2 regions of the Streptomyces sp. NPDC050439 genome follow, and region 1 is predicted to be linked to the other one. Evidence: riboswitches for the same ligand, from Rfam matches in the RefSeq annotation. Region 1 holds a riboswitch; the other holds the start of a gene.
What was found. A riboswitch is a leader RNA that binds a small molecule or an ion and turns the genes downstream of it on or off. The one in region 1 is predicted to bind S-adenosylmethionine.
Positions count from the first base shown of each region.

Region 2: it holds a riboswitch for S-adenosylmethionine, as region 1 does, so the genes downstream of both, AB0I66_RS15200 (aminotransferase class V-fold PLP-dependent enzyme) here and thrC (threonine synthase) in region 1, are expected to answer to the same signal.

Region 1 is NZ_JBFAJT010000009.1:468,546-483,098, reverse strand. It holds gene AB0I66_RS34575 (trehalose-6-phosphate synthase) at 1-1,398, opposite strand, end outside; gene AB0I66_RS34570 (hypothetical protein) at 1,458-1,760, opposite strand; gene AB0I66_RS34565 (glucosyl-3-phosphoglycerate synthase) at 1,844-2,788, opposite strand; SAM riboswitch class I at 2,958-3,092, shown strand; gene thrC (threonine synthase) at 3,110-4,417, shown strand; gene AB0I66_RS34555 (MoaD/ThiS family protein) at 4,528-4,803, shown strand; gene AB0I66_RS34550 (cold-shock protein) at 5,228-5,431, shown strand; gene groL (chaperonin GroEL) at 5,757-7,382, shown strand; gene AB0I66_RS34540 (hypothetical protein) at 7,491-8,753, opposite strand; gene AB0I66_RS34535 (polysaccharide deacetylase family protein) at 9,191-9,949, opposite strand; gene AB0I66_RS34530 (PTS transporter subunit EIIC) at 10,116-11,624, opposite strand; gene murQ (N-acetylmuramic acid 6-phosphate etherase) at 11,689-12,690, opposite strand; gene AB0I66_RS34520 (MurR/RpiR family transcriptional regulator) at 12,752-13,675, opposite strand; gene AB0I66_RS34515 (hypothetical protein) at 13,789-14,157, shown strand; gene AB0I66_RS34510 (DUF4031 domain-containing protein) at 14,154-14,420, shown strand; gene AB0I66_RS34505 (NIPSNAP family protein) at 14,481-14,553, shown strand, end outside.
Region 2 is NZ_JBFAJT010000003.1:478,871-493,423, reverse strand. It holds gene AB0I66_RS15255 (aminotransferase class V-fold PLP-dependent enzyme) at 1-1,229, opposite strand, end outside; gene coxB (cytochrome c oxidase subunit II) at 1,545-2,507, shown strand; gene ctaD (cytochrome c oxidase subunit I) at 2,504-4,240, shown strand; gene AB0I66_RS15240 (cytochrome c oxidase subunit 4) at 4,237-4,635, shown strand; gene AB0I66_RS15235 (Ig-like domain-containing protein) at 4,770-6,017, shown strand; gene AB0I66_RS15230 (hypothetical protein) at 6,078-6,479, opposite strand; gene AB0I66_RS15225 (heme-copper oxidase subunit III) at 6,659-7,279, shown strand; gene AB0I66_RS15220 (c-type cytochrome) at 7,362-8,171, shown strand; gene AB0I66_RS15215 (Rieske 2Fe-2S domain-containing protein) at 8,168-9,223, shown strand; gene AB0I66_RS15210 (cytochrome bc complex cytochrome b subunit) at 9,220-10,851, shown strand; gene trpD (anthranilate phosphoribosyltransferase) at 10,988-12,052, shown strand; SAM riboswitch class IV at 12,127-12,243, shown strand; gene AB0I66_RS15200 (aminotransferase class V-fold PLP-dependent enzyme) at 12,411-13,808, shown strand; gene AB0I66_RS15195 (glycerate kinase) at 13,760-14,553, opposite strand, start outside.

The DNA.
Region 1 (14,553 bases):
CCTCAGCGCCCGCAGCTGGTCCAGGAACCACTGGGCCGGGGGGAGTGCCGTCGCCGCCGAGGCGAGACGCTTCGTGCGTTCCGCTCGCTCACCCTCCGGCATCGTCAGCGCCGCGTGCAGTGCCACAGCCGTCCCCGTGACGTCGTACGGGTTCACGACGACCGCGTCCTCGCCCAACTCCTCGTACGCCCCCGCCTCTCGGGAGAGGACAAGCACGCAGCCCTCGTCGGAGACGACCGGAACCTCCTTGGCCACCAGGTTCATCCCGTCCCGGATGGGATTCACCAGAGCCACGTCCGCCAGCCGGTACGCCGCGAGCGACCGCGCGAAGTCGTCCTTCACGTGCAGGACGACCGGGGTCCAGCCCTCCACGCCGAAGCGGGAGTTGATCTCGTCGGCGACCCGCTGGACCTCCGCCGTGTAGTCGCGGTACACCGCGAGATCCTGCCGCGAGGGGTACGCGAAGGCGACGTGCACCACCCGCTCCCGCCACTCGGGGCGGGACTCGAGGAGCTCCCGGTAGGCGAGCAGACCCCGCACGATGTTCTTCGACAGCTCCGTACGGTCCACCCGGACGATCACCTTGCGGTCGCCGGAGCCCCCGATCTGCTCCCGCAGCGCGACAAGGCGCTCCTCCACGTCCGCCCGCCGCGACCGCTCCCGCAGGAAGTCCGCGTCCGCCCCGAGCCCGTGCACGCCGATTCGCGTGCCGGACGTACCGCCGAGGACGGCGACGCAGCACTCCGTGAACGCGTCCGCCCACCGGCCCGTCAGGAACGCCGCGCGGTCGGCGCCCAGGATGCCGCGAAGGAGCTGCTCCGCGATGTCGTCCGGCAGCATCCGGAAGTAGTCCACCGGCGCCCACGGCGTGTGCGAGAAGTGGCCGATGCGCAGGTCGGGGCGCAGCTCGCGCAGCATCCCCGGCACCAGCGCCAGGTGGTAGTCCTGGACGAGGACCGCCGCGTCCGCTCCGGCGCTCTCCGCGAGCGCCTCGGCGAAGGCCCGGTTGTAGGTCTCGTACGACGCCCACTGGGCCCGGAACTCCGGGCCGAAGGCCGGTTCGAGCGGCGTCTGGTAGAGCATGTGGTGGACGAACCACAGCACCGAGTTCGCGATGCCGTTGTACGCGTCGGCGTGCACCTGGGGGTCGATGTCGAGCATCCGGACCCCGGGCTCGCCCACCCCGCGCCGCACGGCCTCCCGGTCGCCGTCGCCCAGCGCCGCGCAGACCCACAGGGCCGCGTCGTCGCCGTCCGAGCCGCCGATCGCGCTGAGCCCGGAGACGAGCCCGCCGCCGCCCCGCTTGGCCGTCAGGTCCCCGTTCTCCTCCAGGGCGTACGTGACGGGGCCGCGGTTGGACGCGACGAGGACCTGGGCGGAGGCGTGCTCGGAGACCATGAGGCGAACCTAGCCCCTGGGGCGGGGCCTCAAACACGTCCGAAGGGCCCTTGTCGAACCTAGTCGCGCCTGCTCCTCGCGGCCGCCACCGCCAGCGCTCCCAGCGCGCACAGGGAGATCGCAAGACCCGCGTACAGCATCGTGTCCGAGTCGCTGCCCGCCTTGGCCAGCTCCCCCCGGGGGCCCTCCCGGCGCACGGGCGCGCCCTGTCGCTCCGGCGGCGCGGGCCGCGCCTGCGCCCATCGGGCGATGTCGTCGGTGTGGTGGCTGATCCTCGGCCCGGTGTCGAGATCCGCCACGGCGCCGGACGCGCCGGCCGCGCCGACTGCTCCTGCCGAGAGGGTGGCCGTCGCCAAGGCCACGGCACCGACGCGTAGCGCGCTTCCCATTACTTGTCTGACCCACATAAGTGGGGAATGTAGACAAAATGCCCGGCTTGGAGTGGTTACGCCACGCGGCGAGCCGTGTACTCCGCGATGCCGCACATCGGCGGGCGCTCCTCGGTGTCCACCGAATGGGTCCGCGGCTCGAACCCCTGCGCGCCCCGTTCGAACTGGGTGAGCTCGGGCCGTACGAGATGGCCGCGCGCGAGCCGCAGCTGCGCCGTCCGGTAGATCGCCGCCGCCATCCGGCCGAGCGCCTGCCCGTCCTGGTGCCGGTGCTTGCGCACCCCGACGTCGACCTGCGCGAGCGCGTCGAGTCCCACGGTGTGCAGCGCGTCCACGAGCAGGCCCAGCTCCACCCCGTAACCGACCGGGAACGGCAGTCGCTCAAGGAGGGACCTGCGCGCCGCGTACTCGCCGCCCAACGGCTGTACGAAGCCCGCCAGTTGGGGCCAGTGCATGTTGAGCAGCGGGCGCGCCATCAGCTCGGTCACCCGGCCGCCCTGGCCCGCGGTCTCACCCAGCGGGCGGTCGTACATCGCCTTCACGAAGTGCACGTCGGGGTCGGTCAGGAGCGGGCCCACCGTGCCGGTGACGAAGTCCGCCGAGAACTCCCTCAGGTCCGCGTCGACGAACGCGACGATGTCACCGCCGGTCACCAGGAGCGAGCGCCACATGACCTCGCCCTTGCCGGGCACGGCCGGGATACGCGGCAGGATCACGTCCCGGTGCACGACCCGCGCGCCCGCCCTCCGCGCGACCTCCGCCGTACGGTCCTTCGAGCCGGAGTCGATCACCACGAGCTCGTCGACGAGAGCGGCCTTCTCGACCAGCTCACGGCGGATCTCGGCGACGATCCCGCCGACCGTCCCCTCCTCGTCGAGCGCGGGCAGGACGACACTCACCGAGGCCCCCGACGCCCGCTTGGCGGCGACGAGTGCGCTGAGCGGACGGTCGGCAACGGACCAGGAACGCCTGGTCAGCCAGCGCTCGGCCTCTTCCAGCACGGGTGGCTCCTCCTGTGTGTGGCCTACGTGTGATCCATCTCGCGGTTCGGACGACTATCTCAAGGGTCCAGGCCGTCGGTTACAGTCTTGAACAACGCCGATGACCATCGCATGCCGGGGTCATCGCGCGACAAATGCCCTGGGGCCCCTGAAGCCCCCGGCGCCATACCGCTCATCCAGAGGGGCAGAGGGATACGGCCCGTTGAAGCCCCGGCAACCATCCCGCCGACCGCGCACGCGAGGTCTCGGTGGGGAAGGTGCCAATTCCGTCTCGCGGCGAAATTCGTCGCGGGGAAGATGAGGAGAAAGGGCCTCGCCTCCATGGCTGCGCAGACTGTCGCAACGAACGACACCACCCCTTCCACCACGGGTTCCGTGGACCTCGGCCCCGCATCGGGCCTCTCTTGCCGCGAGTGCGGCGAGCTCTACGCCCTCGGCCCGATCTTCGCCTGTCAGGCCTGTTTCGGCCCGCTCGAAGTGGCGTACGACCTGCCGACCGGTGACCCCGAGGCACTCCGCAAGCAGATCGAGTCCGGCCCGGACAACATCTGGCGCTACGCCCCGCTGCTGCCCGTCCCGGCGGACGTCGCCGAGAAGCCGAACATCAACCCCGGCTGGACCAAGCTCGTCAAGGCGGACAACCTCGCCCGTGAGCTCGGCGTCGAGCAGGGCAAGCTGTTCGTCAAGGACGACTCCGGCAACCCGACGCACTCCTTCAAGGACCGCGTCGTCGCCCAGGCCATCGAGGCCGCGCGCGCCTTCGGCTTCACCACGCTCTCCTGCTCCTCCACCGGCAACCTCGCGGGTGCCGTCGGCGCCGCCGCGGCCCGCGCCGGCTTCCGCTCCTGCGTGTTCATCCCGCACGACCTGGAGCAGGGCAAGGTCGTCATGGCCGCGGTCTACGGCGGCGAGCTCGTCGGCATCGAGGGCAACTACGACGACGTGAACCGCTTCTGCTCCGAGCTCATCGGCGACCCGCTGGGCGAGGGCTGGGGCTTCGTGAACGTGAACCTGCGGCCGTACTACGGCGAGGGCTCCAAGACCCTCGCGTACGAGATCTGCGAGCAGCTGGGATGGGTCCTGCCCGACCAGCTGGTCATCCCGATCGCGTCCGGCTCGCAGCTCACGAAGATCGACAAGGGTCTGAAGGAGCTCATCAAGCTGGGGCTGGTCGAGGACAAGCCCTACAAGATCTTCGGTGCGCAGGCCGAGGGCTGTTCGCCGGTGTCCACCGCCTTCAAGGCCGGTCACGACGTCGTGCGTCCGCAGAAGCCGAACACCATCGCCAAGTCGCTCGCCATCGGCAACCCCGCGGACGGGCCGTACGTCCTGGACATCGCGCGTCGCACGGGCGGTGCGGTGGAGGACGTGAACGACGAGCAGGTCGTCGATGCGATCAAGCTGCTCGCCCGGACCGAGGGGATCTTCGCGGAGACCGCCGGTGGTGTGACGGTGGGCGTCACGAAGAAGCTTCTTGAGGCGGGGCTCATTGACCCGGCGTTGACCACGGTGGTGTTGAACACGGGTGACGGGCTCAAGACTCTTGATGCCGTTGCGGAGACGTCTCAGGCGACCGCGACGATCAAGCCCAGCCTTGAGGCGTTTCGCTCCGCTGGTCTTGCCGGTTAGCCGCCGTAGGGCCTGATCGCCGTCCCCGGCCGGCGGTCGTGGTCCGTCCTCGCGCAGTTCCCCGCGCCCCTTGCAGGGGCGCTTCCTCCCCGTATCAAGAGGTGAATCCCATGAGCGTCAACGTCCGCATCCCCACCATTCTTCGCACCTACACCGGCGGTCAGTCCGAGGTCGCCGCCGAGGGGGCGAACCTCTCCGAGGTCATCGCCGACCTGGAGAAGAACCACGCCGGTATCGCCGCCCGTGTCCTGGACGACCAGGGCAAGCTGCGGCGCTTCGTGAACGTCTACGTGAACGACGACGACGTCCGCTTCGAGCAGGGGCTGGAGACCGCGACGCCGGACGGCGCCGGCGTCTCGATCATCCCCGCCGTCGCCGGTGGTTGATTCTTAATTGAAATACCCTGCGTAATCGGGTTTGCCCCCTCCGCGAGAGAAACGGAGGGGGCAATTCCATGTGGTTGAGCGCGGTACAGTTGGGAAGCGAGCTTCCCCGTTTGTGCCGAGCGCATATACGAAGTCGCCCCGAGGGCGACAAGAAGTAGCCAAAGTGCACTGCCCATTTGCCCTTCTCGTGGCATTTGCCTGGCCCGACTTGCCCTGAACTCCGGTGAATTCTCCGCATATTACCGATCAGGCGTGCCCAGAATTCTCGTCCGATTGACCTGTTGCAGAGGGCAGTTGGACAGATACATTCAGCCGCGGTCGACGCGTTCCGGCGCACGCCTCCACAACCCATTGGGGGGGTGAGGTCTGACCCGGGTCCGCGAAGTGCGGGTCCGTGCAAGGGCCAGTAATAGGGGAGTTAGGCATGGCTCAGGGCACCGTCAAGTGGTTCAACGCGGAGAAGGGGTACGGCTTCATCGCGGTCGACGGTGGTGCGGATGTTTTCGTCCACTACAGCGCGATTCAGATGGACGGCTACCGCACCCTTGAAGAAGGTCAGCGAGTGGAGTTCGAGATCTCGCAGGGCCAGAAGGGTCCGCAGGCGGACATGGTCAAGCTCGCCGTCTGATCTCGGCGCGATCGGCCAGCGAACTTAGCGAGTGACGAGGGGCCCGCATCCCGACAGGGGTGCGGGCCCCTCGTGCGTCCGCCGCGCGCTCCTGGCCGCGCGCCCCCTCGTACGTCGGGGATCCGTAAGAGGCGCTTGCACTCGTAGGGGTCGAGTGCTAATCATTGGGCTTAGCACTCTCCGAGTGAGAGTGACAGAACTTGGATCGGGTCGGTGAGGCCCGCAGGCCGGGTGGGGCAAGGAACCACAAGGCTTGCAGGCCGTCCGTCGCGGGCGCTGGCGCGATCCGGAAGCATGCCACCCCTGTCCGGGAGGACCACTTCACATGGCCAAGATCATCGCGTTCGACGAGGAGGCACGGCGCGGCCTCGAGCGCGGCATGAACCAGCTCGCCGACGCCGTCAAGGTGACCCTGGGCCCCAAGGGTCGCAACGTCGTCCTCGAGAAGAAGTGGGGTGCCCCCACGATCACCAACGATGGTGTTTCCATCGCCAAGGAGATCGAGCTCGAGGACCCGTACGAGAAGATCGGCGCCGAGCTGGTCAAGGAGGTCGCGAAGAAGACGGACGACGTCGCCGGTGACGGCACGACGACCGCGACCGTCCTGGCCCAGGCGCTGGTCCGCGAGGGCCTTCGCAACGTGGCCGCCGGTGCCAACCCGATGGCCCTCAAGCGCGGCATCGAGAAGGCCGTCGAGGCCGTCTCCGGCGCCCTGCTCGAGCAGGCCAAGGACGTGGAGACCAAGGAGCAGATCGCTTCGACCGCCTCCATCTCCGCCGCCGACACGCAGATCGGCGAGCTCATCGCCGAGGCGATGGACAAGGTCGGCAAGGAAGGCGTCATCACCGTCGAGGAGTCGCAGACCTTCGGGCTCGAGCTTGAGCTCACCGAGGGCATGCGCTTCGACAAGGGCTACATCTCGGCGTACTTCGCCACGGACATGGAGCGTATGGAGGCGTCGCTCGACGACCCGTACATCCTGATCGTGAACTCGAAGATCTCGAACGTGAAGGACCTCCTTCCGCTCCTTGAGAAGGTCATGCAGTCCGGCAAGCCGCTGCTGATCATCGCCGAGGACGTCGAGGGCGAGGCCCTGTCGACCCTGGTCGTCAACAAGATCCGTGGCACCTTCAAGTCCGTCGCCGTCAAGGCCCCGGGCTTCGGTGACCGCCGCAAGGCCATGCTCGGCGACATCGCCATCCTCACCGGTGGCACCGTCATCTCCGAGGAGGTCGGCCTCAAGCTGGAGAACGCCGGTCTCGACCTGCTCGGCCGCGCCCGCAAGGTCGTCATCACCAAGGACGAGACCACGATCGTCGACGGTTCGGGCGACAGCGACCAGGTCCAGGGTCGCGTCAACCAGATCCGCGCCGAGATCGAGAACTCGGACAGCGACTACGACCGCGAGAAGCTGCAGGAGCGCCTGGCGAAGCTCGCCGGCGGTGTTGCGGTCATCAAGGCCGGTGCCGCGACCGAGGTCGAGCTCAAGGAGCGCAAGCACCGCATCGAGGACGCCGTTCGCAACGCGAAGGCCGCCGTCGAAGAGGGCATCGTCGCCGGTGGTGGCGTGGCGCTCATCCAGGCCGCCGCTGTCTTCGAGAAGCTTGAGCTCGAGGGTGACGAGGCCACCGGTGCCGCCGCTGTGAAGCTGGCCCTGGAGGCCCCGCTGAAGCAGATCGCGGTCAACGCCGGCCTTGAGGGTGGCGTCGTCGTCGAGAAGGTCCGCAACCTCACCGTCGGTCACGGCCTCAACGCCGCGACCGGTGAGTACGTGGACATGATCGCCGAGGGCATCCTCGACCCGGCGAAGGTCACGCGCTCTGCCCTGCAGAACGCCGCGTCGATCGCCGCGCTGTTCCTCACCACCGAGGCCGTCATCGCCGACAAGCCGGAGAAGGCGGGCGCTGCCCCGGCCGGCGGCGGCATGCCGGGCGGTGACATGGACTTCTGATCGACCTCTGGTTGATCTGCGGTTCATCGCTTCACGCGAACCGAGGGCGGCACTCCTTCTCACGAAGGGGTGCCGCCCTCGGGCGTTCTCGCGTTCATCGAGCGGGAGTTACGGCAGGCGGTCCAGGAGCCAGGTGCACAGTTCCTGGGTGATCAGGGTGTGGCCCTCGTTGTGGGTGGCGCAGAGGTACTCGTCCAGTTCGCTGTCCTCGGACTGCTCCGGGAACGGGTCGTGCAGTTTCTCCTGGGTGTCGATGTCCCGCAGGGCGACCGCGCTCACGGAGGGGACGAAGCAGTGCTCGCGGATCGTGGCCTCGGAGCCGAGGCCGATGATCGCGGGGATCTTGTTCAGCTCGTCGGCCAGGATGCCGAAGCCCTCCAGGGTGCCGCCGGGGGCGCCGTCGATCTCGGGCAGGCCCGAGGTGTGGATCTGCGGCTTGCGCAGGGTCACCACCCGGAGCTGCGCGACGAGCTTCTCCTCGCCCGCGGGCTGCGTGTAGAGGTGGGTGCCGGTGATGGCCAGGCCCCTGCCGTGGAAGGCCCGTTCGCCGGGGCCGATGCCGTTGGCCACGCCGGTGCGCACGCCGTTGGCGACGCCGATCTTCCGCGGGCGACTGGGCCAGCCGCCGACCCGCGCCAGCTCGGCGAGGAACTCGACGCGCTCCTTGTCGGTCGCCGGGGTGTCGTTCCACTCCGCGATGTGCTGCCACAGGAGCTGACGCGCGGCCGGGCTGTTCATCTGGTTCGAGAACGCCGCGTTGAGCCGCCGGATGTAGTGCGCGAACGATTGCAGGGCGATCGGAATCCAGGCACCGCGGTGCGGACTGTCGTACGAGAAATACAGCTCGGTCTCGTGGTCGACGCTCTCGTGCTCCATCTTGGCGAGCGCGTACCGCGTGACGAGGCCGCCCATGCTGAAGCCGCCGACGGTCAGAGGGTGGTCGCCCGCGCGCCGCGCGATGGCCTCCTGGATCGCCGACCGTGCGGCCCTGGCGTTGTCCAGGATCGAGGCGCTGCGCTCGTCGAAGCCGAGCAGGATGACGTCCCTGCCGCGCGCCCGCAGCTCGCTGATGAGCGCGTACTGGCCCCGCTCCAGGCCCACCCAGAGGAAGTCGAGGTCACTCGGCCCGGTGTTGAAGCCGTCGGCGAGGATCACCGGCTTGGTGAGCCCCCGCCCCGGGTCGGCGAGATACACCCAGGCCCTGCCCTCCGGCAGCGTCCACTCCTGGTCGGGGGCGGGAGCGGCCTCGGAGACCTCCCGGGGGCCGGGGGCCAGGGTGATGTTCGCGGCGGCGCCCAGGGCCTCGGCGATCTGCAGCTCTTCGGTCGCGTGCGCCTCGTTGGGCTGGTTGCGCTCGTTGGACTCGGTCATGAACGGTCCCCTCCGGTCGTGCCGCTTCAATGACGGTCGGTGTCATCTTGGGCACCAGGGGTAGCCGCGGGAAGCCGGTCCCGGTCTTCCGCACGGGGGGCACGGCCCTTTCGGACAGCCCGGAGTTGTCCGCTTTTGCGTGCGCCGCGCCGGCGGAGTGCAGGCCCTGCGGGTGGCCTCGACGGGGATCCCCGGCTGCCGGCGGAACAGCGGGCTCACCGGCGCTCAACTCGGTCAGCTTCGGGGCGCCTCGGCGACGGAAGTATGTCGCGAAGCAGCCGGTCCGTCGGGGGACGTGCTGCGGGCGCGGGTGCGGCAGTTGAACCGGGAGGGGCAGTTGCCGTGAACGGGGGTGCTGTTGTCGGCGGCCAGTGCAGGAAAATCCCGGGGGCGTGCCGTCAGCGCGGCGTGCCCGCGGGAATTTCCTGCAATCGGCGTCACCGCACCGGGAAGCCGAACGTGTAGCCCTGCTGCTTGAGTTGGGGGAGGAGCGTGCGCAGGGACTCGACGGTCTGGGTGCGGTCGCCGCCCGCGTCGTGGAAGAGGAGGGTCGGCCCGTTGGGCAGCTCTCGCTGGACCGTGGCCACGATGGCGTCCGTGCCGGGGCGCTCGAAGTCCTTGGTGTCCACGTTCCAGCCCAGCGGGCGCATGCCCCGGTCGGCGGCGAGCTTGCGGCTGTACGGGGTGAAAGCGCCGCCGGGGGCCCGGTAGTACATCGGACGTACGCCGCCGGACGCCTTGGTGATCATGCGTTCGGCGTCGAGGATCTGCCGGGACTGGTAGGCCTTGGAGTCCTTGTCCATGCCGGTGTCGTGCGACACCGAGTGGTCGCAGAGGCGGTGCCCGGCGGCGACGACCTTCTTGACCATGTCGGGGTGGGCCTCGGCCTGCGTCCCGACCATGCAGAACGTGGCCTTCACGTCGTACTCCCGCAGCACGTCGAGTACTTGAGGGGTCCACTTGGGGTCGGGGCCGTCGTCGATGGTGAGGTTGACGCCCTGCTTCCCCTTCTCCGAGGCGTGCGCGATGGTCGCCGAGACCGGCTTCACGGCGCCGGGCTTCTTGGCCGCCGGTGCTCCCTCCGAGGTGCCGGCCTGTGCGCTCCACACCCCTGCGCCGGTGGCGAGAAGCGTCACGCCGAGCGCCGCCCCGATCAACTTGCCGTACCAGCCCCGCCCGCCGCTGTGCCGCGCCATCGTCCGCCCCTTTGCGTCCAGTCCCTCGCCGCTCCCCGGTCACGCGCGGCACCTGGCAGGACGAGGTACGGGGGCGGGAGGATGCACCGGGGCCGAGTCCGTTACGGATCACGGACAATCCCGGGGAAGTCCGCGGACAACTCGCCGCGGCGGACGCGCACGCGGGTCAGACCTTGGCCGGCTCCGCCTCCGGGGTCGTCGGCTCGGGTGCCGTGCCGGAGGAGGCCGCGACGACCTGTTCGTGGGCCGTCGTGTCGACGTTCAGCTCGACCAGCATCTGCTTGCTGAAGCCGAAGAAGTACGTCGCGAAGAAGCCCACGAGGTAGCCGACGAGGAGGCCGCCGCCGTAGATCGCGATCGTCAGGCCAAGGCCCTGGTTGCCGTCGAGGAGCGGGAAGAGGGCCCAGCCCGACGGGCCGATCGCCGTGGAGCCGACCTTGTCGCCGATCATCGAGAAGAAGCCGATGAACGCGCCGCCCGCCGCGCCGCCCACGCACGCCGTGATGAACGGGCGGCCGAGGGGGAGCGAGACACCGTAGATGAGGGGTTCGCCGACTCCCAGGAAGCCCGCGGGGAGCGCGGACTTGATCGTCGTACGGATCGAGGTGTTGTGGCGCAGGCGCTTGTAGACCGCGATCGCGCAGCCCACCTGGCCCGCGCCCGCCATCGCCAGGATGGGCAGGAGGACCGTGAAGCCCTGCTGCTCGATGAGCGTGGTGTGAATGGGGATGAGCGCCTGGTGCAGGCCGAGCATGACGAGGGGGAGGAACAGGCCGCCCAGGACCAGGCCCGCGAACGCGCCCGTGTTGTCCAGGAGCCAGTTCGCCGCCGTGCCGATGCCCGTCGAGACCTCGCCCGCCAGGAACATCAGGCCGAAGATCGTGACCAGGCCGGACAGGAGGACCGTGACGGTGGGGGTCACGAGGACGTCCAGGGCCTCCGGGACCCAGCGCCTGCACCACTTCTCGATGTACGTGGCGAGGACCGCCGCACCGAGCGCGCCGAGTACGCCGCCCTGTCCGGGCGACAGCTTCTGGCCGAACGCCTCGATGTTCGCGACACCCGCGTACACGATGATCGCCGCGACCGCGCCGCCCAGGATCGGCGTACCGCCGAACTCCTTCGCCGTGTTGAAGCCCACGAACACCGCGATCAGCGCCATGAACCCGGAGGCGATCGCCGCGAGCGCCGGGGTGATGCCCGGCAGCCACTCCAGGTTGATCAGGAGGCCGTTGATGCCCGCGATGATGCCGCAGCCGATGAGGGCCGGGATCAGCGGCACGAAGATGTTCGCGATGCGGCGCAGGAAGAGCTTGAAGGGGGTTGCGTTCTTCTCCTTGCGGGCCGCCCGCATCGCCGCACCCTGTTCCGCCAGTTCATCGGCGGTGCGGGTGGGTTCCGGGGCGGGCGCAGCCCCGGCTTCCGCCACCAAGGCCTCGAACTCCGGCGTGACGCGGGCGACCGTGCCCGGTCCGAGCACGATCTGGTACGTGTCGTCCTCGACCACGCCCATCACGGCGGGCAGCGCCTTCAGCGCCTCGTCGTCGACCAGCGAACGGTCGGCCAGGCTCAGGCGCAGGCGCGTCATGCAGTGGGCGATGGACGTGACGTTCTGGGCGCCGCCGACGAGGGGGAGGATCGCGGCGGCTGTGGCGCGGTTCTTGTCAGTTGCCATGGTGCGGGGTGCCTTGCTGTGCGTGCGGGTGGCGCTGTTCTTCCAGCGGCTGGGGGGAAGTCAGTCAGGTGGTACGGGGGGTGCGGGGCGAGCGTGAGTTGTCGAGGGCTGCCCTCAAGTGGCCGTCCGATGAGGCGAGGAGGTCGGCCGCGGTGGGGCCGTCCACCCCGCCGAGGATGGTGAGGATGGCGTTCTTCACCTCCCCGTCGGTGGCGGCGAGCGCGGCCTCGATCTCCTCGTCGGACGCGCCGGTGGCGAGGGAGACGATCCGGCGCGAGCGGGCGCGCAGCTTCTCGTTCGACGCGCGTACGTCCACCATCAGGTTTCCGTAGGTCTTGCCGAGGCGGATCATCGTGATCGTCGACAGCATGTTGAGGACGAGCTTCTGGGCCGTGCCCGCCTTCAGGCGGGTGGAGCCGGTGAGGAGCTCGGGGCCCACGACGACCTCGATGCCGTGGTCGGCCGCCGCCGCGAGCGCGCTGTCCGCGTTGCAGGAGAGGCCGATGGTGAGCGCGCCGCAGCGGGTGCGTGCGTACTCGACCGCGCCGATCGCGTACGGGGTGCGGCCGGACGCCGAGACACCGACGACCACGTCGTCCGCGGTGAGCCGAAGCCCGTCCAGGTCCTCGGCCGCGAGCTCCTTGCTGTCCTCCGCGCCCTCGACCGCCGTGACCATGGCGCTCGGGCCGCCCGCGATGAGGCCGACGACCTCGGCCGGGTCGGTGTTGAAGGTGGGCGGGCACTCGGAGGCGTCGAGCACCCCGAGCCGCCCCGCCGTTCCCGCGCCCGCGTAGATGAGCCGGCCGCCGCGGGCCATGCGCTCGGCGGTGCCGTCGATGGCGGCGGCGATGGCCGGGAGCTGCTCGGCGACGGCCGCGGGGACGGTGGCGTCCTCGCCGTTCATGATCTTCGCGATCTCCGACGTGGGCAGCCGGTCGATCTCGGAGAGCTCGGGCCGGAACGCCTCCGTGGTGAGCGTGTCCAGCTGGGCGCGGAGTTCGCCGTACGAGGCCCCGGGCCCGCTTCCGGGGGCGGGGGAGTCCGTGGCGTCGGTCGTGGAGGTCATGAGGTGCGGCTCTTTCGTGTGCGGCGAGGGGGGTGGGTACGGGTGCTGCCGGGAGTGGGGCTCAGCGGGTGCCGCCGCGCGGGCTGTGCCGGTGCGCGAGGGCTTCGTACGAGGCGGCGAGCGCGGGGGCCGCGGTCTCGTACGTGCGCTGGGCGACACCCACGAACAGGCAGTCCACGACGAGCAGCTGGCTCGTGCGGGAGGACATCGCGGCGGGCCTGAGCTCGCTCTCGCGGGCGGTGGAGGTGGTCAGTATGTGATCCGCGTACTGCGAGACGGGGCTGCCGGGGCGTCCGGTGATCGCGATGGTCGTCGCCCCGCGCTCGAAGGCGACCCGCAGCGGCTCGATGACGTCTCCGGTCGACCCGGAGTGCGTGATCGCGATGGCCACGTCCTTGGAGTGCAGGGTGACGGCGTTCGTGACGGCCAGGTGCGGGTCGGAGTGCGCGTGCGCGATGTGGCCGATGCGAAGAAGCTTCTGCGCGAGGTCCTGGGCGACGAGGCCGGATGCGGCGACGCCGTAGATCTCGGTGCGGGGCGCGACGGCGAGCGCGGCGACGGCGGCGCCGAGCTGGACGGTGTCGAGGCCGCCCGCGGTGTCGGCGAGGGTCTGCTGCTCGTCGTACGCCAGCTTCGCCACGACGTCCGCGATCGGGTCGTCCACGGCGATGTCGGCGGTGACGGCGGGCGCGCGGCCCGACTGCTGCTGGGCGGCGAGTCCGGCGAGGGCGAGCCGCAGGTCGCGGTAGCCGGGGTAGCCGAGGAGGCGGGCGGTGCGGACCACGGTGGCCTCGCTGGTCCCGGTGAGCTCGGCGAGGCCGGTGACCGTGAGGGCCGCGCAGCCCGCGGGGTCGCCGGCGACGGCTTCGGCGACCAGCTGCATGGAGCGGGTCATGGACGGGGCGAGGGTCCGCACCTTGGCCGCGAGGGCGGCCGGGGCGGGGGGCGCCGCGCCCGCGAAAATTTCCTTCACGTCATTGGTCACGCTTGAAAGATATTTTCGGACCCCGGATGGGTCAAGACCCCTTTGGTCCCGATCTCGTCTCACGGTCTCGGGTGGATCTTCGGCGGGTTGCGCGTGGGGTGGACAATGGCTGCATGGACGCGATCGACCCTCTGGAGCAGGCGCTGCACGCCGCTCGTGCACTTGTCCTCGCCGACCTCGTGACCCGCGAGGTCGCCCAGGCCGAGGTCGTCTCGCTGGTCGAGGAGTCGGTGGCGCACCGCCGCTGGTGGGTAGAGCAGTGGCCGGAGGGCGTCGACTACGTCGCGGGCCTCGTCGCCCAGGACGTCCAGGACGCGCTCCTGGAGCGCTACGGCCGCTGGCCGCTCTGCCCGGTGTGCGGCTCGGGCGACCCGCACGCGCTGGACGTGGAGCCGGAGTTGGGTCCCGATCCGCACTGGGTGTGCGGCAAGGCGGGCGTGGTGGTGGCGCCGGTGGGCGGCCTGACGGGCGATCCGGCGTGACGGTCTACATCGACCCGCCGACCTGGCCGGGGCACGGCCGCATGTGGTCGCACCTGGTCAGCGACGTCTCGTACGAGGAACTGCACGCGTTCGCGGCAGGCATCGGCGCCCCCGCGCGCGCCTTCGAGCGCGACCACTACGACCTGCCCTCGCACCGTTACGAGGAAGCGGTGCGCGCGGGCGCGGTCGAGATCGGCTCCAAGGAGCTTGTGCGCAGGCTTACGGATGCGGGGTTGCGGAGGCCCAAGGGGAGGCCCGCTTAAAGGCGGGCGGCGCGATTAAAGGCCCGCGGCGCTACGCGGGGCGAGCCTAGGGTGAGCCGCATGATCACGGTTCATCTGAAGTACGAGATCGACCCCGACCGCATCGCCGACTTCGAGGAGTACGGCCGCCGTT
Region 2 (14,553 bases), on a different contig from region 1:
CCGATGACCTTCGCGAGCTCGATGACAGGGAGCGGGCACCGCTTGCCGAGCGCGTCCACGACCAGCGAGCCGGACTCCGCACGCGGGGCGGCCGGGGCCACCGGTGCGCCCAGTTGCTCCCGTACGCCGGCCACCACGCCCGGCAGAACCCCCAGAAAACGCTCGACGTCAGCTTCCTGCGTCCCCCGTGGGAGTGACACCCGGACGTTGCCCTCGCTCAGCACGCCCATCGCCTTCAGGACGTGGCTCGGGGTCAGCGTCGAGCTGGTGCAGGACGAGCCGGACGAGACCGAGAAGCCCGCCCGGTCCAGCTCGTGCAGCACTGTCTCCCCGTCGACATAGAGACACGAGAAGGTCACCAGGTGGGGGAGTCGCCGCTCCGGATCGCCCACCACCTCCACGTCCGGCACCAGACCCGGTACCCGCGCCCTGATCCGCTCGGTCAACTCCCGCAGCCGGGCGCCCTCCTCGGCGGCCTCGGCCTGCACGGCACGCAGCGAGGCCGCGGCGGCGACCACCGCCGGGATGTTCTCGAAGCCCGGGGCGCGCCCCGACTCGCGCTCGTCGGCCGGGCCTTGCGGGGCGAACCGCACCCCCTTGCGCACCACGAGCAGCCCCACGCCCGCGGGCCCGCCCCACTTGTGGGCACTGGCGGCGAGCAGTGACCACTCCCCGCCCACCGGGCCCCACGGCAGCGACTGCGCGGCGTCCACCAGGAGCGGCACCCCGGCGGCCCGACACGCCGAAGCGACATCGGCCACCGGCTGCTCGGTGCCCACCTCGTGGTTGGCGGACTGGAGGCAGGCGAGCGCCGTGTCGGGGCGCAGGCCGGCGGCGTACGCGGCCGGGGGCACCGCCCCTGACCTGTCCACCGGGATCTCCGTCACCGTCCCCCCGTCGGCTTCGAGGGCCGCCGCCGCATGGAGCACCGAAGAGTGTTCGACCGCCGACACCACCAGATGGCGCCCGACACGCCGACGCCCCGCGAGGGCCCCGGCCATCCCGGAATGCACCGCCCGGGTGCCCGAAGGGGTGAAGGAGAGCTCGTCGGGGCGGCACCCCACGGCCTCCGCGGCCGCCTCCCGCGCCGCGTCGAGCAGCAACCTGGCCCGCCGCCCCTCGCGATAGAGCCGCGCGGGATCGGCCCACCCTTCATCGAGCGAGGCCTGCAACGCCTGGCGGGCCACGGGATGCAGGGGAGCGGAGGACGCAACATCAAAGTAGGACACGCCGCAACGCTAAGCGCCCCGCAGGGGCGCGGGGAACTGCGCGATCAGCCACGACGCACCCGCGGCCGCGGACCGATGGATTCCACCGACCCGGTGGGCGTACCGAAGCTCCGTCAGAAAGCGGCCAGCGGCGGCGCGCCCACCCTCCCGGGTGACCCGCGGCGCGTTAGGCACCCTCCCCGCGCGACCCCAAATAGCGTCCAGTAAGGTTTGGCCCGCATAAACATCCAAACCCCTGCCCGCCGCAGGGCGGCGACCGACGACCGAGAAGGCCGCACCCGACCGCGCGGGCCGAGACTCTCGGGAAGGCGCTACGTGAGTCCCAACGGCTCCGACCGCTCGTCGCGGCGCCCGATGCGGCGGAAGCTGCCGCAGGTGCTGACTGCGGGCCTGATCTTGGCAACCGCGACCGGTTGCACATACAAGGACTTTCCCCGCCTTGGTATGCCCACCCCCGTAACGGAGGAGGCTCCCCGGATCCTCTCCCTCTGGCAGGGCTCGTGGGCGGCAGCGCTCGCCACGGGCGTGCTGGTCTGGGGTCTGATCCTGTGGAGTGTCATCTTCCACCGGCGCAGCCGCACCAAGGTCGAGGTACCTCCGCAGACGCGTTACAACATGCCCATCGAGGCGCTCTACACGGTGGTGCCTCTCATCATCGTCTCGGTGCTCTTCTACTTCACGGCACGTGATGAGACGAAGCTCCTCGCTCTGGAGGACAAGCCCGCCCACACGGTCAACGTGGTCGGCTACCAGTGGAGCTGGGGCTTCAACTACATCGAGGACGTGCCGGGTTCCGACAAGGGGGACGCCAAGTCCGCCAAGGAGCTGGAAGCCATCCCGGACAAGTTCCGGAAGGCGTTCCCGTCCAACGCCGGGGGCGTCTACGACGTCGGTACGCCCGGCCAGCGGAACCCGCAGAACGGCAACCCCGGCCCGACCCTCTGGCTCCCCAAGGGCGAGAAGGTCCGGTTCGTACTGACTTCGCGTGACGTCATCCACTCCTTCTGGGTGGTGCCGTTCCTCATGAAGCAGGACGTCATCCCGGGCCACACGAACGCCTTCGAGGTGACTCCGAACAAGGAGGGCACCTTCATGGGCAAGTGCGCCGAGCTCTGCGGTGTCGACCACTCCCGGATGCTCTTCAACGTCAAGGTCGTTTCCCCCGAGCGCTACCAGAAGCACCTCGAGGACCTGGCGAAGAAGAACCAGACCGGTTACATCCCGGCCGGCATCGAGCAGACGAAGCACGAGAAGAACCGGGAGACGAACAACCTGTGAGCATCCTCAACGAACCTCAGGGTGCCGCGGCAGCAGAAGACTCGTACGCGAACGAGCTGCCGGTACGGCGCAAGCAGCCGGGCAATGTGGTGATCAAGTGGCTGACGACCACCGACCACAAGACCATCGGCACGCTCTACCTGGTCACGTCGTTCGCGTTCTTCTGCATCGGCGGCGTCATGGCGCTCTTCATGCGCGCCGAACTCGCTCGTCCCGGCTCGCAGCTCATGTCGAACGAGCAGTTCAACCAGGCGTTCACGATGCACGGCACGATCATGCTGCTGATGTTCGCGACGCCGCTGTTCGCCGGATTCGCGAACTGGATCATGCCGCTGCAGATCGGCGCGCCCGACGTGGCGTTCCCGCGGCTGAACATGTTCGCGTACTGGCTGTACCTCTTCGGCTCGCTCATCGCGGTGGGCGGCTTCCTCACCCCGCAGGGTGCGGCCGACTTCGGCTGGTTCGCCTACTCTCCGCTGTCGGACGCCGTCCGCTCGCCGGGCATCGGCGCCGACATGTGGATCATGGGTCTGGCCTTCTCCGGCTTCGGCACGATCCTCGGCTCGGTCAACTTCATCACCACGATCATCTGCATGCGCGCACCCGGCATGACGATGTTCCGGATGCCGATCTTCGTGTGGAACGTCCTGCTGACCGCGGTTCTGGTCCTGCTGGCCTTCCCGGTGCTGGCCGCCGCGCTGTTCGCCCTGGAGGCGGACCGTAAATTCGGCGCCCATATCTTCGACGCGTCCAACGGTGGCGCGCTGCTATGGCAACACCTCTTCTGGTTCTTCGGCCATCCAGAGGTGTACATCATCGCGTTGCCATTCTTCGGAATCATTTCCGAGGTCATCCCGGTCTTCTCCCGGAAGCCGATGTTCGGCTACATGGGTCTGATCGGCGCGACGATCGCCATCGCGGGTCTCTCCGTGACCGTGTGGGCGCACCACATGTACGTCACCGGAGGCGTGCTCCTACCGTTCTTCTCCTTCATGACGTTCTTGATCGCCGTCCCGACAGGCGTGAAGTTCTTCAACTGGATCGGAACGATGTGGAAGGGCTCACTGAGTTTCGAGACACCGATGCTCTGGGCCGTCGGCTTCCTGATCACCTTCACCTTCGGTGGTCTGACCGGCGTCATCCTGGCCTCGCCGCCGATGGACTTCCACGTCTCCGACTCGTACTTCGTGGTCGCGCACTTCCACTACGTCGTCTTCGGCACCGTGGTCTTCGCGATGTTCTCCGGCTTCCACTTCTGGTGGCCGAAGTTCACCGGCAAGATGCTGGACGAGCGGCTCGGCAAGATCACCTTCTGGACGCTGTTCATCGGCTTCCACGGCACGTTCCTGGTGCAGCACTGGCTGGGCGCCGAGGGCATGCCGCGTCGTTACGCGGACTACCTCGCGGCCGACGGTTTCACCGCGCTGAACACGATCTCGACGATCTCCTCGTTCCTGCTCGGCCTGTCGATCCTGCCGTTCTTCTACAACATCTGGAAGACGGCCAAGTACGGCAAGAAGATCGAGGTCGACGACCCGTGGGGCTACGGCCGTTCGCTCGAGTGGGCGACGTCCTGCCCGCCGCCGCGGCACAACTTCCTCACCCTGCCGAGGATCCGTTCCGAATCCCCGGCGTTCGACCTGCATCACCCTGAGATCGCGGCTCTCGACCAGCTCGAGAACAGCGGCCACGGTGACAAGGCGCTCGCGGGCGGCAAGGAGGCCGGCAAGTGAAGGTCCAAGGCAAGATGTTCATCTGGCTGAGCGTCTTCGTGCTCGTCATGGCGATCGTCTACGGCTGGTGGTCCAAGGAGCCGGCGGGTACGACCGCGCTGTTCCTGGCCTTCGGCCTGTGCATCATGATCGGCTACTACCTGGCCTTCACGGCCCGGCGTGTCGACGCGGCCGCACAGGACAACAAGGAGGCCGACGTAGCGGACGAGGCCGGCGAGGTGGGCTTCTTCAGCCCGCACAGCTGGCAGCCGCTCTCGCTGGCCATCGGTGGCGCGCTCGCCTTCATGGGCGTCGTCTTCGGCTGGTGGCTGCTGTACTTCTCGGCCCCCATCCTGATGATCGGCCTCTTCGGCTGGGTCTTCGAGTACTACCGGGGCGAGAACCAGACCCAGTGAGTCTGTGACTTCCCGCTCCACCGAAGGGCCCGGACACTCCGTCAGGAGTGTCCGGGCCCTTCGGCGTGTCGCGCTTGACACTCGTACGGGTCACTCGGCGCGCCGGAGCCCGGGAACGTTCATACCGTGTGTTCATGAGCCACTCACCGCGAATCCGCACGGTACTGAGCTGCACCATGCTGGTGGCCGCCCTCGGGGTGGGAACCACGGCGTGCGGCAGCTCCGACGGCCATCCGCTCTCGGCGAAGCCGTACGACGCGGCGGGCCAGATCGCCTTCAACGGCCCGGTGGGCAGTCAGAAGGCGGATCCGGACAAGCCCTTGGAGGTCACCGCCCAGGGCGAGGACGGGCGCATCACCGATGTGACGGCCACCGACGCGCAGGGGCGGTACGTGGCGGGTGAACTCGCGGCCGACGGCGCCCGGTGGCACAGCACGGAGCCTCTCGCGGCGGGCGCGCACTACACGGTGCGGGTCAGCACGGAGGACGAGGAGGGCTCACCGGGCCGCAAGGTCCTCGCGTTCGACACGAACGAGGCGGCCAAGAAGAAGCGGCTCGACGTCACCTTCGGCCCCGAATCGGGCAAGTACGGGGTGGGGCAGCCGGTCACGGCCAAGCTCAGCGCCAAGGTGAAGGACAAGAAGGCCAGGGCCATCGTGGAGCGCGCGCTGAAGGTCGAGACGCAGCCCGCCACGAAGGGCGTGTGGCACTGGGTGGACAGCAAGACGCTGCACTACCGTCCCAAGGAGTACTGGCCCGTGGGCGCCACCGTCAACGTCCGCAGCAACCTCGCGGGCATCAAGGTCCGCGACAAGCTCTGGGGCGGCGAGGCCAAGCCGCTGCGCATGACCATCGGCGACCGCGTCGAGGCCGTCACGGACGCCGGCTCGCACTGGATGACGGTCTACCGCAACGGCGAGGAGATCAACTCCATGCCGGTGACGACGGGCAAGCCCGGCTACTCCACGCGCAACGGCGTCAAGGTGGTGCTGGGCAAGGAGTACTCCGTACGTATGACCAGTGCCAGCATCGGCGCATCGGACTTCTACGACAAGATGGTCTACTACGCGACGCGGGTCACCGATTCCGGTGAGTACGTGCACGCCGCCCCCTGGTCGGTCGGCTCACAGGGGAACGCGAACACCAGCCACGGCTGCACGGGCATGAGCACCGGCGACGCCGCCTGGTTCTACGAGACCGTCCGGCAGGGTGACCTCGTACGGGTCGTCAACAGCCTGGGTGCGGACATGGACCCGTTCGGCAACGGCTTCGGCGACTGGAACGTCGACTGGAAGAACTGGCGGGACGGCAGCGCGCTCCTCGGCGGCGCCAAGGACGGCCCCACGGCGCTCGACGCGGCCCGGCTGCGGCCGCAGGTCTAGCGGCTCCGCAGAACAGCACAGAAGGCCCCGTGCCGAGGCGCGGGGCCTTCTGCCGTGGCGTCAGGCCTGGACGGCCAGCTTCTCGCGCAGGAGAGAGGCCAGGGAGTTCGCGAACTCGACCGGATCGACCGGAAGGGTCACCGCGGCCTCCGCGCGGCTCCAGGTGGCCAGCCAGGCGTCCTGCGGGCGTCCCATGAGCAGGAGCACGGGCGGGCAGCGGAAGATCTCGTCCTTGAGCTGACGGCAGACCCCCATGCCGCCGACGGGGGTGGCCTCGCCGTCCAGGACGCAGACGTCGATGCCGCCCCGGTCGAGTTCCTTCAGCACGGCGGGCAGCGTCGCGCACTCGATGAACTCGACCGCGGGAACGTCCGCCGCCGGCCTGCGTCCGGTGGCCAACCTGACCTGCTCGCGGGTGCTCGCGTTGTCGCTGTAGACCAGCACCGTGGCGGTCGGCTGCATGGTTCCTCCGCTTCGTTGAGGGGCTCTCGGCCGGGGACCGATGCGCGGATGCTACCTCTCCGGACACCCCGTCAACAGCGGTTCGGACAGCCCTTCGATGGGCCATACGGGCAGGACACACCCCGCAGACACTCCGAACGGCACCCCCCGGGGTGAGGGCGGGATAAGCGACCGACATAATGTCGGTCGTGGCGACAGCAACGACAGTAGATACCGGGCACGCGCACCCGCCGGTCAATCGGCCGAACCTCACCAGCGTCGGAACCATCATTTGGCTGAGTTCCGAGCTGATGTTCTTCGCGGCCCTCTTCGCGATGTACTTCACCCTGCGATCGGTGACAGGACCTGAGCACTGGAAGGAAATGGCGTCCGCGCTGAACTTCCCGTTCTCGGCGACGAACACCACGATCCTGGTGCTCTCTTCTCTCACGTGTCAGCTAGGCGTGTTCGCCGCTGAGCGTGGTGACGTGAAGAAGCTCCGGATGTGGTTCATCGTCACCTTCATCATGGGTGCGGTCTTCATCGGCGGTCAGGTCTTCGAGTACACCGAGCTGGTCAAGCACGAGGGTCTCTCGCTCTCGTCCGACCCGTACGGATCGGTGTTCTACCTGACCACCGGCTTCCATGGCATGCATGTGACAGGCGGTCTCATCGCCTTCCTGCTGGTCCTCGGCAGGACGTACGCGGCCAAGAGGTTCACCCATGAGCAGGCGACCGCAGCCATCGTCGTGTCCTACTACTGGCACTTCGTCGATGTTGTCTGGATCGGTCTCTTTGCCACGATCTACATGATCAAGTAAACGGGGCCGGGCCCAGCCGGGCCCGACGTTCCGACTCATTCCAGAAGCATCGACGCAGAAGATCCTGACACCGGGGTAATCCGTGAAAAAGCTCTCCGCACGACGACGCCACCCGCTGGCGGCGGTCGTCGTCCTACTCCTCGCGCTGGCGGCCACCGGGGGGCTGTACGCCGCGTTCGCACCCGCGGACAAGGCGCAGGCCGACGACACCGCCCAGTCCCTCGCCATCGACGAGGGCAAGAAGTTGTACTCCGTGGGCTGCTCCAGCTGCCACGGAACCGGCGGTCAGGGGTCCTCCGACGGTCCTAGCCTGGTGGGCGTCGGCGCAGCCGCCGTCGACTTCCAGGTCAGCACCGGCCGTATGCCGCTGCAGCAGCCGGGCGCCCAGGCGCCGAAGAAGAAGGCCATCTACAACCAGGCCCAGATCGACCAGCTCGCGGCGTACATCGCCTCGCTGGGCGCGGGCCCGACCGTCCCCACCGAGAAGCAGTACAGCCCGGACGGGGCGGACATCGCCAAGGGTGGCGAGCTGTTCCGCACCAACTGCGCGCAGTGCCACAACTTCACCGGTGAGGGCGGCGCGTTGACGAAGGGCAAGTTCGCTCCTTCGTTGGAGGATGTCTCCCCGAAGCACATCTACGAGGCCATGCAGACCGGCCCGCAGAACATGCCGTCCTTCCCCGACACCGTGATGCCGGAGAAGAACAAGAAGGACATCATCGCGTACCTCGACGCGGTCAACGGCGAACAGACCGAGAGCCCTGGCGGTCTCAAGCTGGGTGGACTGGGTCCGGTCAGTGAAGGCCTGTTCGGCTGGATCTTCGGTCTCGGCACGCTGATCGCGGTCGCCGTGTGGGTCGCCGCTCGGACCGCAAAGGCCAAGAAGTCATGAGTAGCCAAGAGAAATCAGAAGAGAACCTGCCCAGCGTGCAGGAGACCGAGCACGGCTCGGTGGCGGTCGCGGACGAGAACCCGTTCGCCGACCCGGGCCTTCCGCCCCATGAGCACCGTGTCCAGGACATCGACGAGCGGGCCGCCAAGCGGTCCGAGCGTGCGGTCGCCTTCCTGTTCACGTTGTCGATGCTCGCCACGATCGGCTTCATCGCCTCGTACGTGGCGTTCCCGGTCGACAAGCGCGTCTACATCTGGCCGATCGGCCACATCAGCGCGCTGAACTTCTCCCTGGGAATGACCCTCGGCATCGCGCTCTTCTGCATCGGCGCGGGCGCGGTCCACTGGGCCCGCACCCTGATGTCCGACGTGGAGGTCGCCGACGAGCGGCACCCGATCGAGGCCGAGCCCGAGGTCAAGGCCAAGGTCATGGCCGACTTCAAGGCCGGTGCCGCGGAGTCGCAGTTCGGCCGTCGCAAGCTGATCCGCAACACGATGTTCGGCGCGCTGGCCATGGTGCCGCTGTCCGGCGTCGTCCTGCTGCGCGACCTCGGTCCGCTGCCGGAGGACAAGCTGCGGCACACCCTGTGGGCCAAGGGCAAGCTGCTCGTGAACATGAACACGAACGAGCCGCTGCGTCCGTCGGACGTGCAGGTCGGTTCGCTGACCTTCGCCAAGCCCGAGGGCCTGGAGGAGCACGACCACGACTTCCAGAAGGAGATCGCCAAGGCGGCCCTGATGATCGTCCGGATCCAGCCGGACAACATCAAGGACAAGCAGGAGCTCGAGTGGTCGCACGACGGTGTCGTCGCGTACTCCAAGATCTGCACCCACGTCGGCTGCCCGATCTCCCTGTACGAGCAGCAGACGCACCACGTCCTCTGCCCGTGCCACCAGTCCACCTTCGACCTCTCCGACGGTGCCCGAGTGATCTTCGGCCCGGCCGGTCACGCGCTGCCGCAGCTGCGCATCGGCGTGAACGAAGAGGGCTACCTCGAGGCGCTCGGCGACTTCGCTGAGCCCGTCGGTCCTGCTTTCTGGGAGCGCGGATGAGCACTAAGACGACTGAGACGCGTAAGAAGGAGGCGCCCGCCGGAGAGCGGGTGGCCGACTGGGCCGACGGACGTCTGGGGATCTACTCCCTGGCCAAGGCCAACATGCGCAAGATCTTCCCGGACCACTGGTCCTTCATGCTCGGTGAGATCTGCCTCTACAGCTTCATCATCATCATCCTCACGGGTGTGTACCTGACCCTGTTCTTCCACCCGTCGATGAACGAGGTGGAGTACCACGGCAGCTACATCCCGCTGCAGGGCCAGCTGATGTCCGAGGCGTTCAACTCGACCATGCACATCAGCTTCGATGTGCGCGGTGGTCTGCTGATCCGGCAGATCCACCACTGGGCGGCGCTGATCTTCCTCGCGGCGATGTTCGTGCACATGATGCGCGTCTTCTTCACGGGTGCCTTCCGCAAGCCCCGCGAGGTCAACTGGGTCTTCGGGTTCCTGCTGTTCGTCCTGGGCATGTTCACCGGCTTCACCGGTTACTCGCTCCCCGACGACCTGCTCTCCGGTACCGGTGTGCGCTTCATGCAGGGCGCCGTCCTGTCCGTGCCGATCGTGGGCACGTACCTGGCGATGTTCCTGTTCGGCGGGGAGTTCCCCGGCGGCGACTTCGTGGCCCGGTTCTACTCGGTGCACATCCTGCTGCTGCCGGGCATCATGCTCGGGCTCGTGGTGGCGCACCTGATCCTGGTCTTCTACCACAAGCACACCCAGTTCGCGGGTCCCGGCAAGACGAACAAGAACGTCGTCGGCATGCCGCTGCTGCCGGTCTACATGGCGAAGGCCGGAGGCTTCTTCTTCCTGGTCTTCGGTGTGATCGCGGCCATCTCGGCGATCGCCACGATCAACCCGATCTGGGCGCTCGGTCCCTACCGTCCGGACCAGGTCTCCACCGGAGCGCAGCCCGACTGGTACATGGGCTTCTCCGAAGGCCTGATCCGTGTCATGCCGGGCTGGGAGATCAACGCCTGGGGTCACACGCTCGTCCTGGGCGTGTTCATCCCGCTGGTGATCTTCCCGCTGGTCCTGGTCGCGATCGCGGTCTACCCGTTCATCGAGTCCTGGGTCACCGGCGACAAGCGCGAGCACCACATCCTGGACCGCCCGCGCAACGTCCCGACCCGTACGGGCTTCGGCGTCGCGTGGATCACCTGGTACATGGTGCTGCTCATCGGTGGTGGAAACGACCTCTGGGCCACGCACTTCCACCTGTCGATCAACTCGATCACCTGGTTCGTGCGCATCGCCTTCTTCGTGGCACCGGTCCTCGCCTTCATCATCACCAAGCGGATCTGCCTGGGTCTGCAGCGGCGTGACAAGGAGAAGGTCTTGCACGGCCGCGAGTCGGGCATCATCAAGCGCCTGCCGCACGGTGAGTTCATCGAGGTCCACGAGCCGCTCAACCAGGAGCAGCTGCACACGCTCACCGCGCACGAGCAGTACGCGCCGCTCGAGATCGGCCCCGGGGTCGACGAGAACGGCGTCGAGCGCAAGGTGTCCGGTTCGCAGAAGCTCCGGGCCAAGCTCAGCAAGGGCTACTACGGGGAGGACAACCAGATCCCCAAGCCCACCACCGAGGAGTACAAGGAGATCACCAGCGGCCACGGTCACCACTGATCACCTGAGACTCTGACAAGGTCGCCACGGCGAGAGCCCCGTCCATGCGTTCCACTGCATGGACGGGGCTCTTTGCCGTCCCCCGGGCTGGATAAGGTGTTCCTGTCCCGTGTCTAGACGAACCCAGGAGCGGCAGATGAGCGCTGTGACCCCCGCAGGAGGCAACACCGCGGCGGCCCGTTCCTGGCCGGGTGTGCTGAACGGACTGCTCGAAGGACGTGACCAGAGCACCGAGGACACGGCCTGGGCCATGGACCGCATCATGCGGGGCGAGGCGACCGACGCGCAGATCGCCGGCTTCGTCGTCGCGCTGCGGGCCAAGGGCGAGACCGTGGAGGAGATCTCCGGCCTCGTCCGCACGATGTACGAGCACGCCAACGTGATCGAGGTGCCGGGGCGGACCGTCGACATCGTCGGCACCGGCGGTGACGGCGCCAAGACCGTCAACATCTCCACGATGTCCGCGATCGTGGCCGCTGGCGCGGGCGCGAAGGTCGTCAAGCACGGCAACCGCGCGGCCTCCAGTGCCTCGGGTGCCTCCGACGTCCTGGAGAAGCTCGGGGTGAACCTGGAGCTGCCGCTGAAGCGGGTCGTCGAGGTGGCCGAGGAAGCCGGGATCACCTTCTGCTTCGCCGTGAAGTTCCACCCGGCGCTGCGGCACGCGGGAGCGGCGCGCAGCCAGTTGGGCATCCGGACCGTCTTCAACGCGCTGGGTCCGCTCACCAACCCGGCCAGGGTGCGCGCCCAGGCGGTCGGCGTCGCCGACCCGAGGATGGCGCCGATCGTGGCCGGGGTCTTCGCCGAGCGCGGCAACTCCTCCCTGGTCTTCCGCGGCGACGACGGTCTCGACGAGCTGACGACCACGGCGACGTCGCGGGTCTGGGTGGTGCGGGACGGAGCCGTGCGCGAGGAGGCCTTCGACCCGCGGGACGTGGGCATCGACCTCGTCCCCGTCGAGGCGCTGCGGGGCGCCGACGCCTCGTACAACGCCGAGGTGGCGCTGCGCCTCCTGGACGGCGAGCAGGGCCCTGTGCGGGACGCCGTCCTGCTCAACACGGCGGCGGCCCTGGTGGCCCTCTCGCCGGGCGAGGGGACCCTGGTGGAACAGATCGGCGCCGGCATCGCGAAGGCGGCGGAGTCGATCGACTCCGGGTCGGCGAAGAAGGCCCTCGAGCTGTGGGTGGCGGCCAGCAACCGGTGAATGTGGCGCACACCGCAGTCCGTATTCCGGACTGCGGTGGGCACCGGGAAGATCGTGTGGCAAGATGCTGCGCAGGTCATGAGTGACAGCGATTAGGCCCCGGCTCGCTGTCCGGCAACCCTCCGTCCGTGGCGGGGTGCCCCGGGTGAAGACCAGGCCGTGGACAGCAAGGTCCATGGCAAGCGCGGACCCCTGCGAACAACCCTGGGGTCCTGGTCCTCAAGGGAGCAGTCTCGTGAGCAAGCGAATGCGATAGGGCTTTCCGGCCCCTTTTCCGCACCCCTTTTTCTCTTCGTCACTGCGGCGCCGTATGCGCGCTCTCGCAGTGAACTCGCCTGCCTTCCCACGGGAGTTCGCCATGTCCGCACGCATCGTCGCCACCACCGAAGCCGCCTCCGCCGAGTCCGCCGACCCCTGCTGTGCCGCGCCGCTTCCGGTGCTCGGCCGTGACGTCACCGTGCCGCTCGTCACCGGCGGCGAGGTGACCTACGCGGCGCTCGACTACGCGGCCAGCGCCCCGGCCCTGCAGCGGGTGTGGGACGACGTGGCCGCCTACGCGCCGTACTACGGCAGCGTGCACCGCGGTGCCGGCTACCTCTCGCAGCTCTCCACCGACCTCTTCGAGAACAGCCGGGTCACCGTCGCGGAGTTCCTCGGCTGCCGCGAGGACGACCAGGTCGTCTTCACCCGTTCGACCACCGACTCGCTCAACCTGCTCGCCGCCGCGCTGCCCGCCGACTGCCAGGTCTTCGTCTTCGAGACCGAGCACCACGCCTCGCTGCTCCCGTGGCGCGACGCCCGCGTGACGTACCTCAACGCCCCGCGCACCGCCGACCAAGCCGTCGCCACCCTGGAGCGCGCCCTCGCCGACCGCGATCCCTACGGGCCCGCCCTGGTCTGCGTGACCGGCGCCTCGAACGTCACCGGTGAGCTGTGGCCGGTCAAGGAGCTCGCCGCCGCCGCCCACGCGCACGGCGCCCGCATCGTCCTGGACGCCGCGCAGCTCGCGCCGCACCACCCGGTCTCCATCAGCGAGCTCGACGTCGACTGGGTCGCCTTCTCCGGCCACAAGCTGTACGCGCCCTTCGGCTCCGGCGTCCTCGCGGGCCGCTCCGACTGGCTGAAGGCGGCCGAGCCGTACCTCGCCGGCGGCGGCGCCTCGCGGAAGGTCGCGCGGCGTACCGACGGCGGCGTGGACGTCGAGTGGCACGACACCGCCGCGCGGCACGAGGCCGGCTCGCCGAACGTCATCGGCGTGTACTCCATCGCCGCCGCCTGCAAGGCGCTCACCGAGGCGGGCTTCGACGAGCTCGTCGCCCGTGAGCGTCACCTCATCGCGAAGGTGCGCGAGGGCCTCGCCGAGGTGCCCGCGGTGAAGGTGCTCTCGCTCTTCGGCGACGACGCGCCGCGCGTCGGCGTCATCTCCTTCGTCGTCGACGGCTGGAACAGCTCGCACTTCGCCGCCGCGCTCTCCGCCGAGTACGGCATCGGCGTGCGCGACGGCCTCTTCTGCGCCCACCCGCTGGTGCGCACCCTCCTCGGCAGCGACCCGCAGACCCAGGGCGAGTGCGGGGCGCCCGAGGCCGCGCCCGGCGAGAAGTCGCTGAACGCCATCCGCGTCAGCTTCGGCGCGGGCACCCCCGACGAGCACGTGGAGCGCTTCGTGCGCGCCGTCAAGGAGCTCGTGGCGGACGGCGCGCGCTGGAACTACCGCACCGAGGACGGGCGTTGCGTGCCGGACACCAACGCCGCCTGAGCCTTGGCCCGTCCCTTCAGGCGTGATCCCAGGACGATCATCCGCAGGGCGCGCTCGGTAGCGTCGGTGAGGAATTCGCCGCCGCGGCCGAGCGCTTCGGTGAGCGAGACCGGCGCGGGCAGAATCGCGCTGTAGGCGTCCACGCCCTCCGCCCGTACGTGATGGGCGCCCTGGCCGATGGTGCCCGCCAGGACCAGCACCGGGCGGCCGAACCGCTTCGCGCGGCGTGCCACTTCGGCGGGGACCTTGCCGCGGGGCGTCTGGTGGTCGAGGGCGCCCTCGGCGGTGACGACGAGGTCGGCGCGGGCCAGGCGCGCGTTCAGGTCCAGGTGGTCCAGGAGGACGTCGAAGCGGGGGAGCAGCTGGGCGCCGAGGGCCGCGAGGCCGGCTCCCAGGCCGCCGGACGCGCCGGTGCCGGGGCCGAGGGCGAGGTCCCCGGTGGCACGCAGGTCGCGGGTCAGGACGTGCGCCCAGTGTTCGAGGCCCGCCGCCAGCTGTTCGACCTGGGCGGGCGTGGCGCCCTTCTGGGGGCCGAAGACGCGGGCGACGCCGCGCTCGCCGGTCAGGACGTTGAAGGGGTTGCAGGCGACGCGGATCTCGGTGTCCCGCAGGCGGGGGTCGAGGCCCGTGGGGTCGATGCGGCTCAGCCGGGTCAACTCCCGCCCGCCACGCGGCAGTTCCCAGCCGTCCGCGTCCAGGAGCCGGGCGCCGAGTGCCTGAAGCGCCCCCGCGCCCCCGTCCGACG